3 regions of the Clostridium sp. AM42-4 genome follow, and region 3 is predicted to be linked to each of the others. Evidence: predicted binding sites of a transcription regulator. Region 3 holds the regulator's gene; each other region holds the start of a gene.
The links. Region 3 encodes Rex, which represses fermentation and respiration genes when NADH is low (regulators of the CRP and FNR family bind a similar motif). Its sites were predicted from a motif close to ATTGTTAANNNNTTAACAAT; they were not measured.

Region 1: the regulator Rex is predicted to act here: its motif matches at 1,485-1,504, upstream of gap (type I glyceraldehyde-3-phosphate dehydrogenase).
Region 2: the regulator Rex is predicted to act here: its motif matches at 1,381-1,400, upstream of fucO (lactaldehyde reductase).

The regions. Positions count from the first base shown of each region.
Region 1 covers NZ_QUIK01000007.1:44,781-48,063, forward strand. Annotated here, with positions in the region: gene DW922_RS07130 (phosphoglycerate kinase) at 1-269, opposite strand, end outside; gene gap (type I glyceraldehyde-3-phosphate dehydrogenase) at 437-1,468, opposite strand; gene DW922_RS07140 (Na/Pi cotransporter family protein) at 1,714-3,283, opposite strand, start outside.
Region 2 covers NZ_QUIK01000011.1:98,382-101,664, forward strand. Annotated here, with positions in the region: gene DW922_RS10410 (helix-turn-helix transcriptional regulator) at 1-26, shown strand, start outside; gene fucO (lactaldehyde reductase) at 128-1,276, opposite strand; gene DW922_RS10420 (TetR/AcrR family transcriptional regulator C-terminal domain-containing protein) at 1,498-2,211, opposite strand; gene DW922_RS18415 (cation:dicarboxylase symporter family transporter) at 2,540-2,761, shown strand; gene DW922_RS18420 (cation:dicarboxylase symporter family transporter) at 2,894-3,073, shown strand; gene DW922_RS10430 (class I SAM-dependent rRNA methyltransferase) at 3,089-3,283, shown strand, end outside.
Region 3 covers NZ_QUIK01000003.1:102,911-106,193, forward strand. Annotated here, with positions in the region: gene abc-f (ribosomal protection-like ABC-F family protein) at 1-854, opposite strand, end outside; gene DW922_RS03290 (redox-sensing transcriptional repressor Rex) at 1,032-1,706, shown strand; gene DW922_RS03295 (NAD(P)H-hydrate dehydratase) at 1,885-3,283, shown strand, end outside.

The DNA.
Region 1 (3,283 bases), on a different contig from region 3:
ACCTCTTTGCCCAGCTTCTCGGACAGGCGTACTGCAACCGGAGCTAAGGACTCACCCTCGTTCGGGCCGTTCTTTACTTTGCCAAGGTGGGAACAAAGGATAACCTTTGCACCCTCACCGATCAGCTTCTGGATAGTCGGAAGTGCAGCCACGATACGGGTCTCATCGGTGATCACGCCATTCTTTAACGGTACGTTGAAGTCACAGCGGACCAGAACTCTTTTTCCTTTTAAATTTTTCAGATCATCAACACTTTTTTTATTTAACATGGAGGTAATCCCCTTTCTTTGTATAAATGATGGTGGGACAAGCCCTATACCTATCGACGCAAAAGGGTCCGGTCCACATGTGACCGGACCCTTTCCTGAGCCTTTTGTAAACTGTTGCCGTTCATGCACTGCATAAACAGCAGCATAAGAATTTCCTTTAGCAGAAATTATGCCAGCTCTGCGAAGTACTTAATGGTGCGAACCATCTGGCTGGTGTAGGAGTTCTCGTTGTCATACCATGAAACAACCTGAACCTCGTACAGATCATCTGCGATCTGAGCCACCATGGTCTGGGTTGCATCAAACAGAGAACCATATCTCATGCCGATAACGTCGGAAGAAACGATCGGATCCTCGTTGTAACCGAAGGACTCGCTTGCTGCTGCTTTCATAGCTGCGTTGATATCTTCTTTGGTAACGCCAGCTTTCTTAACAACTGCAGTTAAGATGGTGGTAGAACCGGTCGGTACCGGAACACGCTGTGCGGAACCGATGAGCTTGCCGTTTAACTCCGGAATAACCAGGCCGATTGCTTTTGCAGCACCGGTGGAGTTCGGAACGATGTTTGCAGCGCCTGCTCTTGCTCTTCTTAAATCGCCTTTTCTGTGCGGGCCGTCCAGGATCATCTGGTCACCGGTGTAAGCGTGGATGGTGCTCATGATACCGGACTGGATCGGAGCGTAGTCGTTCAGTGCTTTTGCCATAGGTGCTAAGCAGTTGGTGGTGCAGGATGCTGCGGAAATGATGGTATCCTCAGCAGTCAGGGTGTTCTCGTTTACGCTGTAAACGATGGTCTTTAAGTCGTTACCAGCCGGAGCGGAGATGACAACCTTCTTTGCGCCTGCGTCAATGTGAGCCTGTGCTTTCTCTTTGGAGGTGTAGAAACCAGTACACTCTAATACTACATCTACGCCGATCTCGCCCCACGGAAGGTCTGCTGCCTTAGCCTCTTTGTAGATGGTAATCTTCTTGCCGTCAACAGTGATGGAGTCCTCGCCAGCCTCTACGGTGTGTTTGCCCTCACCGATGTGGCCTGCATATCCGCCCTGTGCGGTATCGTATTTTAATAAGTGAGCTAACATCTTCGGATCGGTTAAGTCGTTGATTGCTACTACCTCATAACCCTCTGCGCCAAACATCTGTCTGAAAGCCAGACGGCCGATACGACCAAAACCATTGATTGCTACTTTAACTGCCATGATTCATTCCTCCTAGATTGTTAAAAATATGATGATTGTTAAAAAGTCATCAACCTGGTTCTTATTGTACCTAATAACAAGCAAAATAGCAAGCCTTTTTTTGCCATATTAACAAAAACACCTGGATTTTCGTCTTGTTTTTGTCAAAGAAGCCCCCCGGAGGCTGGCTCCGAAGGGCTTTCTTTTGTTCTTTGTATACAATATTCGCTATTTTCGTATCTTTTCCTGCACCAATCTGTCATTATTTACATCTCATCTTTTACATAACCTGCCAGATTGTATGCATGGTCAGATACACGCTCCAGATTGCTGATGATATCCAGGAATACCACACCGGCGGAAGCTTTGCACTCGCCTGCAGACAAACGCTCGATGTGCTTCTCGCGAAGCTCCTCCTCCTGGCTGTCAACATCGTCCTCATACTGGCTGACTTTCCGTACTGCCTCCATATTGCCATTCTGTCTTGCATCAATCGCATACTGGAAGGATTTTAATACGCTGTCGCTGATGGATTTTAAGTCTTCTGCACCAGTGCTGGAAAACTGAAGTCCGTGTTCTACCATATACTGTGCCTGTTCTGCCAGGTTTTCCGCATGGTCACCGATACGCTCGATATCGCTGACGCTGTAGAACAGGTTATTTACGACCTTCTTCTGTTTCTCAGTCAGGGAAAGATTGTCTACCTTGATCAGATACTCGGTCAGCATCTTTTCCATATTGTTGATGGTCTGCTCGGTCTTAAATACGGTTTCTACCTCATCTGAGTTCACGGTCAGAACGGCATCGATGGCACGGGTCACGTTTTCGTAGGTGATCTGTCCCATATGGACTACCTCAAGGGCTGCAGTCTCAACGGCAAAGGCCGGGGACTCGAAGATACGCTCGTCCAGATGTTTGAGGGTTGCAGCTGTTTCTGCATCCTCCACAACCGGCTCTTTCTCTTCTTTTTCCTTCACAACCATACCGGAAATCTTTACCAGAACGTCTGCAAATGGGAACAGCAGCGTGGTCATGGACAGGTTAAAGATCGTATGGAAGATGGAAATCTGCACCGCATTGATATTTGCTGCTGCAAAGGCCGGGCGCAGGCTGAAAAAGATAAAACCAATGGTTCCAAATACGATCGCACCGATCACGTTAAAGGTCAGGTGCATGACCGCTGCACGCTTAGCGGTACGGGAGCCGCCCATACTGGACAGCATTGCCGTTACGCAGGAGCCGATATTCTGGCCCAGCGTAATGTAGATTGCCGCATTGGTCGTTACGATCCCGTTCATGGCAAGGGTCTGTAAGATACCAACCGATGCAGAGGAGCTCTGCAGCAGTGCAGTAACCAGGGCACCGATCAGCATACCTAAAAGCGGATTTCCGCCCAGAACCTCAAATGCTTTCGCGAAGATCGGGGCATCGGTATAAGGATTGATAGAGCCTGACATAAAGTCCAGACCGATAAACAACAGTCCAAGACCGATCATGATCTCACCGACGGTCTTCTTCTTCTGGCTCTTTGAAAACACCAGGAACAACGCTCCGATTCCAATGATGGCCGGCGCATAAAAGCTCGGCTTCATGACTTCAAAGGCATCGCCTAACTGGCTCATGGATACGATCCATGCGGTGATGGTAGTACCGATGTTGGCACCCATAATCACACCCACTGCCTGTGACAGATTTAACACACCTGCACTTACAAAACCAACAACCATAACTGTTGTCGCACCGCTGGACTGGATGATTGCCGTGATCAATGCACCCAGAGCCACTGCCAGAAAGCGGTTATTGGTGAGCATTCCAAGGAAACTGCTCATCTTGCTT
Region 2 (3,283 bases), on a different contig from region 3:
ACCGGAGCGGAGAAGAAACAATATAACAGCATTGTTAACACAATGAATAAGGACCGAAAGTTCCTGCCCAGCCATACGGCGGGGCGGAAGCTTTCGGTCCTTTCGTGTTTTATGTATCAGATTGCTATTACATCAGAGACTTATACAGCTCTTTGATCTCTTCTACAGAGGTGTCTCTCGGGTTGCCCGGACGGCATGCATCTGCGTATGCGGACTCGGACAGGAAGTCCAGATCCTCTTCTTTTACGATTGCCTTTAAGTCTGCCGGGATACCTACATCTGCGGACAGTTTCTTCACGGCATCGACTGCTGCCTTGCGGTACTCTTCCTGGCTCATGGAATCGACACCTTCAACGCCCATTGCCTTTGCGATGTATTTGTACTTGTCACCGGTGCACGGAGCGTTGTACTCCATGATCGTCGGCAGAAGGATTGCGTTTGCTACACCGTGCGGGGTATCATAAACAGCACCCAGGGAGTGTGCCATGGAATGAACAATACCAAGACCTACGTTAGAAAAGCCCATACCTGCTACATACTGACCAAGTGCCATGCCTTCTCTGCCCTCTGGGGTGTTTGCTACTGCGCCGCGCAGGGATTTGGAAATGATCTCGATTGCTTTTAAGTGGAACATATCGGTCATCTCCCATGCACCCTTGGTGATGTAACCCTCGATTGCGTGGGTTAATGCATCCATACCAGTGGAAGCGGTCAGGCCCTTCGGCATGCTGGACATCATATCCGGGTCGATCACTGCAACAACCGGGATATCGTGGGTATCTACACAAACGAATTTACGTTTTTTCTCAACATCGGTGATTACGTAGTTGATGGTAACCTCTGCTGCGGTACCTGCAGTGGTTGGAACTGCGATGATCGGTACGCACGGTTTCTTGGTCGGTGCTACGCCCTCAAGACTTCTGACATCCTCGAACTCCGGGTTGTTGATGATGATGCCGATTGCTTTTGCGGTATCCATGGAGGAACCACCGCCGATTGCGATCAGGTAGTCAGCGCCAGATGCCTTGAATGCTGCAACACCAGTCTGCACGTTCTCGATGGTTGGGTTCGGTTTGATGTTGGAGTAGATCTCATAAGCAAGACCAGCCTCGTCTAATACGTCGGTTACTTTCTTGGTTACGCCAAATTTGATCAGATCCGGATCAGAACATACGAAAGCTTTTGCAAAGCCTCTGGTCTTTACCTCATTTGCGATCTCTTTGATAGCGCCTGCGCCATGATAAGAAGTTTCATTTAAAACGATTCTGTTTGCCATGATAAAATCCTCCTTGAGTCTGTGCTCATTTGATTTCTTGTTTTGCTGAATTTCTTCGTGACACTTTGCCAAAACGAAATCGTTTGGCATTTTTCCTCTCACGAACTGATATTATTTTAACAAGTATAATGAGAAAAAGAAAGTGACAAAGTATCACTTCTGTCACTTTCTTCTCATTTTTGTGGATTCCTCACAATTTATTTTGTTTAATTTGTAACATTTTATAAGAGTTCCAGTTCTGAAAAGACTTTTTCCAGCTTCGGCGGCATCGCCTCAACCAGCTTATCAGACATCCGGCGCGGTGAATCCTTCATGCCGCCAAGCACCCATTTTTCTGTCATGTACACCGAACCGCGGCAATACATCTCCAGTAAAAACTCAAGTTCCTCTCCCAGCGGACGGCTGGTCTTTCGAGCGATCAGATCCTTGTAAAACTGCAGGATCAGCTCAAAGTCATGCTCCTTAACCGAGTTATAGTCATCGGAGCGGAATGCCTCGGTAAAAAATGCTTTCTCATTTAAAATGAACTCAAATTTCTGGGTCAGGCTCTCGCCCACCGTATTTCCCATACCGATCTGCTCAAACGACTGTAGCACCAGCTTATCGAAATACCAGTTGATGAGGTCATACTTGTCCTTGAAATTGCGGTAGAAAGTCTGACGGGTGAGTCCGCTGCCCTCCACGATATCCTTTACAGTGATGCGGTCGACCGGCGTGGTCTTCATACATTCCTTGATGGAGGCCGCCAGCTTATATTTCGTCCGGTCGTGCTTTTGCAGAGCCGGTAGCATTGCAGTTTCTGCTGATCCCGTTTTATTCCTTCTTCTTTTGCTCGCTTCCGTCATTCTCGCTTCTTCCGTTCCCGTTTCTGCTGCTCTCGTTTCCGTCATTCTCACTTCCGCCGTTCTTGTTTCTTCCGTTCTGCTTTCTTTCATATAGATACGTTTTTTCCTTCCTATATAAGAGGGGTTCTGTTGTTTTTTCATGATTATTTCTATTCTATCATGCTTTTTTTGCACCTTCAATAGCGGTTGCGCATCCGTTAAGGATATGCTAAGATAAAAGTAATGTCAACGGGGACATTGTGTGTTCAGGTGCAGTGTCTCCTTTTTTACTGCATCAGCAGCCAATCGGGCTTTCCCGCACCAATGCTTTTCCCCAATTCAGATTTTTCATTACTGCTCACAAAAACGTGTCCAGTAGTGATCTTTTACAAACATTACCAAAGAGAAAGGGGTATACAAGTATAAACGAAAAAAGAAAATGTCATTGGCAATGAAAATCTTCATTGCACTGGTCCTCGCCATCGTCGCCGGACTGCTGCTGCAGAGTCACGCAGATTTTGCAGAAACCTTTATTAAACCATTCGGAACCATCTTTCTGAATCTGGTCAAGTTCATCGTCGTACCGATTGTTCTGTTTTCCATTATGTGCGGCATCATTTCCATGAGTGATATCAAAAAAGTCGGTGCGCGATCGGACTGAAGACCGTCATCTTCTACCTGTTCACGACCGCGTTTGCCGTTACCATTGGTCTGGTCGGCGGAAAAATGTCCGCGTCGTAAATGCTTTCAATGACTTAAACGAGATTTTCATGAAATGCATGGAGGTGCCGGTATGATCATGCTGGCTATGGTACTGACCTCTGTCGGACTTCCGGTCGATGGCATCGCCCTGGTAGCCGGTGTGGACCGTATCTTCGATATGGCTCGTACCACCGTCAACATCACCGGTGACGCAGCCTGCACCATGGTTGTTTCCAACTTAGAGGCGAAGAGAGAAGCAAAAAAATCATAAAGGAGCATATCTATTATGTCTGCAAATGTTATTTTAAAGAAAGGCGAAGGCCGCACCTTAAAATCCGGCGGCGCCTGGATCTACGACAACGAGATCGATAAAATTGAAGGGGATTTTGAGAACGGTGATATGGTCACCGTCTCCGACTTCGACGGCTATCCTATGGGACAGGGCTTTATCAACACCCGTTCCAAGATCACCGTCCGCATG
Region 3 (3,283 bases):
TTTTCGCGGTTGAAGGATTTTAACTTGGTAATGACCTCCTCCTGATGCCTGATCTCCTGCTGCTGGTTTAACCAGGCCTTCATCTGGGCAGCGCGGATCATGGCCTTTTTCTCGCTGTAGGCGGTGTAGTTGCCAAGGTAAACCGATGCATGCCCCATCTCGAGCTCCACGACCTTTGTGACTACGCGGTTTAAGAAATACCGGTCATGGGCAACGATGATGACTGCCCCGTTATAGTTTAAAAGATAGGTCTCCAGCCAAGCGATGGATTCCATATCCAGGTGGTTGGTCGGCTCATCGAGCAGGATGATGTCCGGGCGGGAGAGTAAGAGCTTACCAAGGGAAACACGGGTTTTCTGTCCGCCGGAAAGCGTGGAGACAGATTTGTTAAATTCATCCTCGGTAAAGCCCAGGCCCTTTAAGACGCCGGTTAACTCGCTCTGCCATGCATAGCCGTTTTCCAGCTCAAAGGTATGGCTTAAACGGCTGTATGCAGAAAGCATCTGTTCTAATTCCTCGCCGGTGGCATGCTGCATGCGGATCTCCAGATCGCGGATATCGAGCTCCATGTCGATGATGGGCTGTTTGACCTCTTTTAATTCTTCATAGATGGTACGGCTGCTGTCCAGATCCTGATGCTGGGCCAGATAACCGAGCGTTTTTCCCTTTGCCAGTACAACCTCGCCGGAATCGGCGGCAAGCTCGCCTACGATGATCTTTAGCAGGGTGGATTTCCCGGCCCCGTTGATCCCGACAATGGAGGCCTTTTCCTGGTCTTCTATATGGAAGGAAACCTCGGACAGAATCTCATCTGTACCGAATGCTTTGCTGATGTGATTACATGATAAAATCATAAATAACTCCATTTCGTTACATTTTCTACTATAAGACTTATCAAGTATAATATAGGTTTTTGGCACTTGTAAAGGGCTTTCTGTGTATTTTTTGTTCAGGAATTGTTTGAACATTGACATAGATTTCGCAAACGGTTATAATAGAATCCAATAGTTTACGTATAGGAGATGTGCAGCATGGAAAACAGAGAGATATCCAAAGCAGTTATTACAAGGCTTCCGCGGTATTACCGTTACCTCGGAGAGCTTTTGGAATCAGGTGTCGAGCGTATCTCATCCAACGAACTGAGTACCCGGATGAAGGTTACCGCTTCCCAGATCCGTCAGGACTTAAATAATTTCGGTGGGTTTGGACAGCAGGGATACGGCTACAACGTGAAATACCTGTATACAGAGATCGGAAAGATTCTTGGGATCGACCGTCAGCATAACCTGATCATCATTGGTGCCGGTAACTTGGGGCAGGCAATCGCAAATTACGCAAATTTCGAGAAGCGTGGATTTATCATCAAAGGAATGTTCGATATCAATCCAAGACTGATCGGTCTTGTGGTGCGCGGTATTGAGATCCGCGGTGTCGATGATCTGGAGCAGTTCATCAAGGATAACGATGTCCAGATGGCGGCACTGACGATCCCAAAGACAAAGGCACCGGAAATCGCAGACCGTCTGGTAAATGCCGGGATCAAGGCAATCTGGAATTTTGCCCATGTAGACTTAAATGTACCGGAAGACGTCGTTGTTGAGAACGTCCACCTTTCAGAAAGTCTCATGCGCCTGTCTTACCGGGTGTGCAGCATGCAGGACCGCAAGCTGGAAGAGGAAAAGAAAAAGGCACAGAGCGAAGCGTAACGGCAGGATCTCGTTGCTGGGCACGCACGCGTGAGCAGCAATGAAAAAGAGCCGGCAGGCAGGGATAAGGAAAGTTATCGTGCCTGCCGGCTTTTGCTGTTGCTGTTTTGGCAGCACAAAAACAGCAGTTTGGCGTGCTGCGGGCAGGTTCTGTGGCTGTTGCAAGGAGGCAGAAATAGTGGATTATGCAGTAACGGCACAGCAGATGAAGGCTGTTGACCAAAATACCATACAGGGAATCGGAATCCCGTCCATGGTCCTTATGGAGCGTGCTGCGCTTGCAGTTGCAGAGGCAGCAGTGTGCATGGCAGATGAGCGGGGGCTGGGAAAGCGTGCGCGGATCCTGGTGGCCTGCGGAACCGGGAACAATGGTGCAGACGGGGTTGCAGCAGGGCGTATCCTGCAGGGGCGCGGCTATGAAGTCCGCCTGTTCTTTGCGGGAAACCCGGAGCACGATTCGGAAGAGATGAAAGCACAAAAGCGGATCGCGCAAAAGCTGCAGCTTGTGCAGGTTACAGAGGAAACATATGAAAGTGAGCCATATGATATCATTCTGGATGCCTTGTTTGGAATCGGGCTTGGCAGGGAGATTACTGGGGCATACAGACAGGTTTTAGAAACGCTGGAGAGACTGAGGCAGAAATGGAATGCTTCCGTGATCGCGGTAGACACGCCCTCCGGGATTCATGGAAGTACCGGTGAGGTGATGGGCATTGCCTTCAGGGCCGATGTGACGGTAACCTTTGGCTACGCAAAAACCGGCCTGCTCCTTTATCCGGGAAAGCAGTATGCAGGCAGACTGACCGTTGCCGATATTGGTTTTCCGGAAATCAGCCTTCAAAAAGCGGGATGGGATGCAAAGATCCTGACCCCGGAGGATCTTAATCAGCTGCCTGTGCGCAGGCCGGATGGAAATAAGGGAACCTTTGGCAAGGTGCTGATCCTTGCAGGAAGCCGTGGAATGAGCGGGGCAGCTTATTTTTCGGCATTAGGCGCTTACCGCACAGGTGCGGGACTTGTGAAAGTCCTGACAGTGCCAGAAAACCGCCAGATCCTGCAGACACAGCTTCCAGAGGCGATCGTTTCCTGTTATGATCCTGACAATGAGGAAACCATGCAGAAAATCCTGGAGGATGCCTGTGCCTGGGCGGATGTGATCGTGGCGGGACCGGGCCTGGGGCAGGAACCATACACGGAATATCTTCTGGAGACGGTGCTTTCCGATGCCTATGTGCCGATCGTGCTCGATGCAGACGGCTTAAACTGTGTGGCATCCCATCCGTACCTGACACGTTATTTTACAGAGAATATCATCATAACGCCCCACATCGGGGAAATGAGCCGTCTGGTATCGGTTTCGGCAGCCGGTATCAAGAAGGAACCGTTAGAGCAGGCAAGAGCCTACAGCGCGCGGTATGGAACCATCTGTGTGCTGAAGGATGCGGTAACTGTCATAACCGATAAGGATGGAAATGCCTGGATCAACCAGAGTGGCTGCAGTGCCATGGCAAAGGGCGGTTCCGGTGACGTGCTTACCGGGGTGATCGCCGGCCTTTTAGCCCGCGGCATGGAATGTG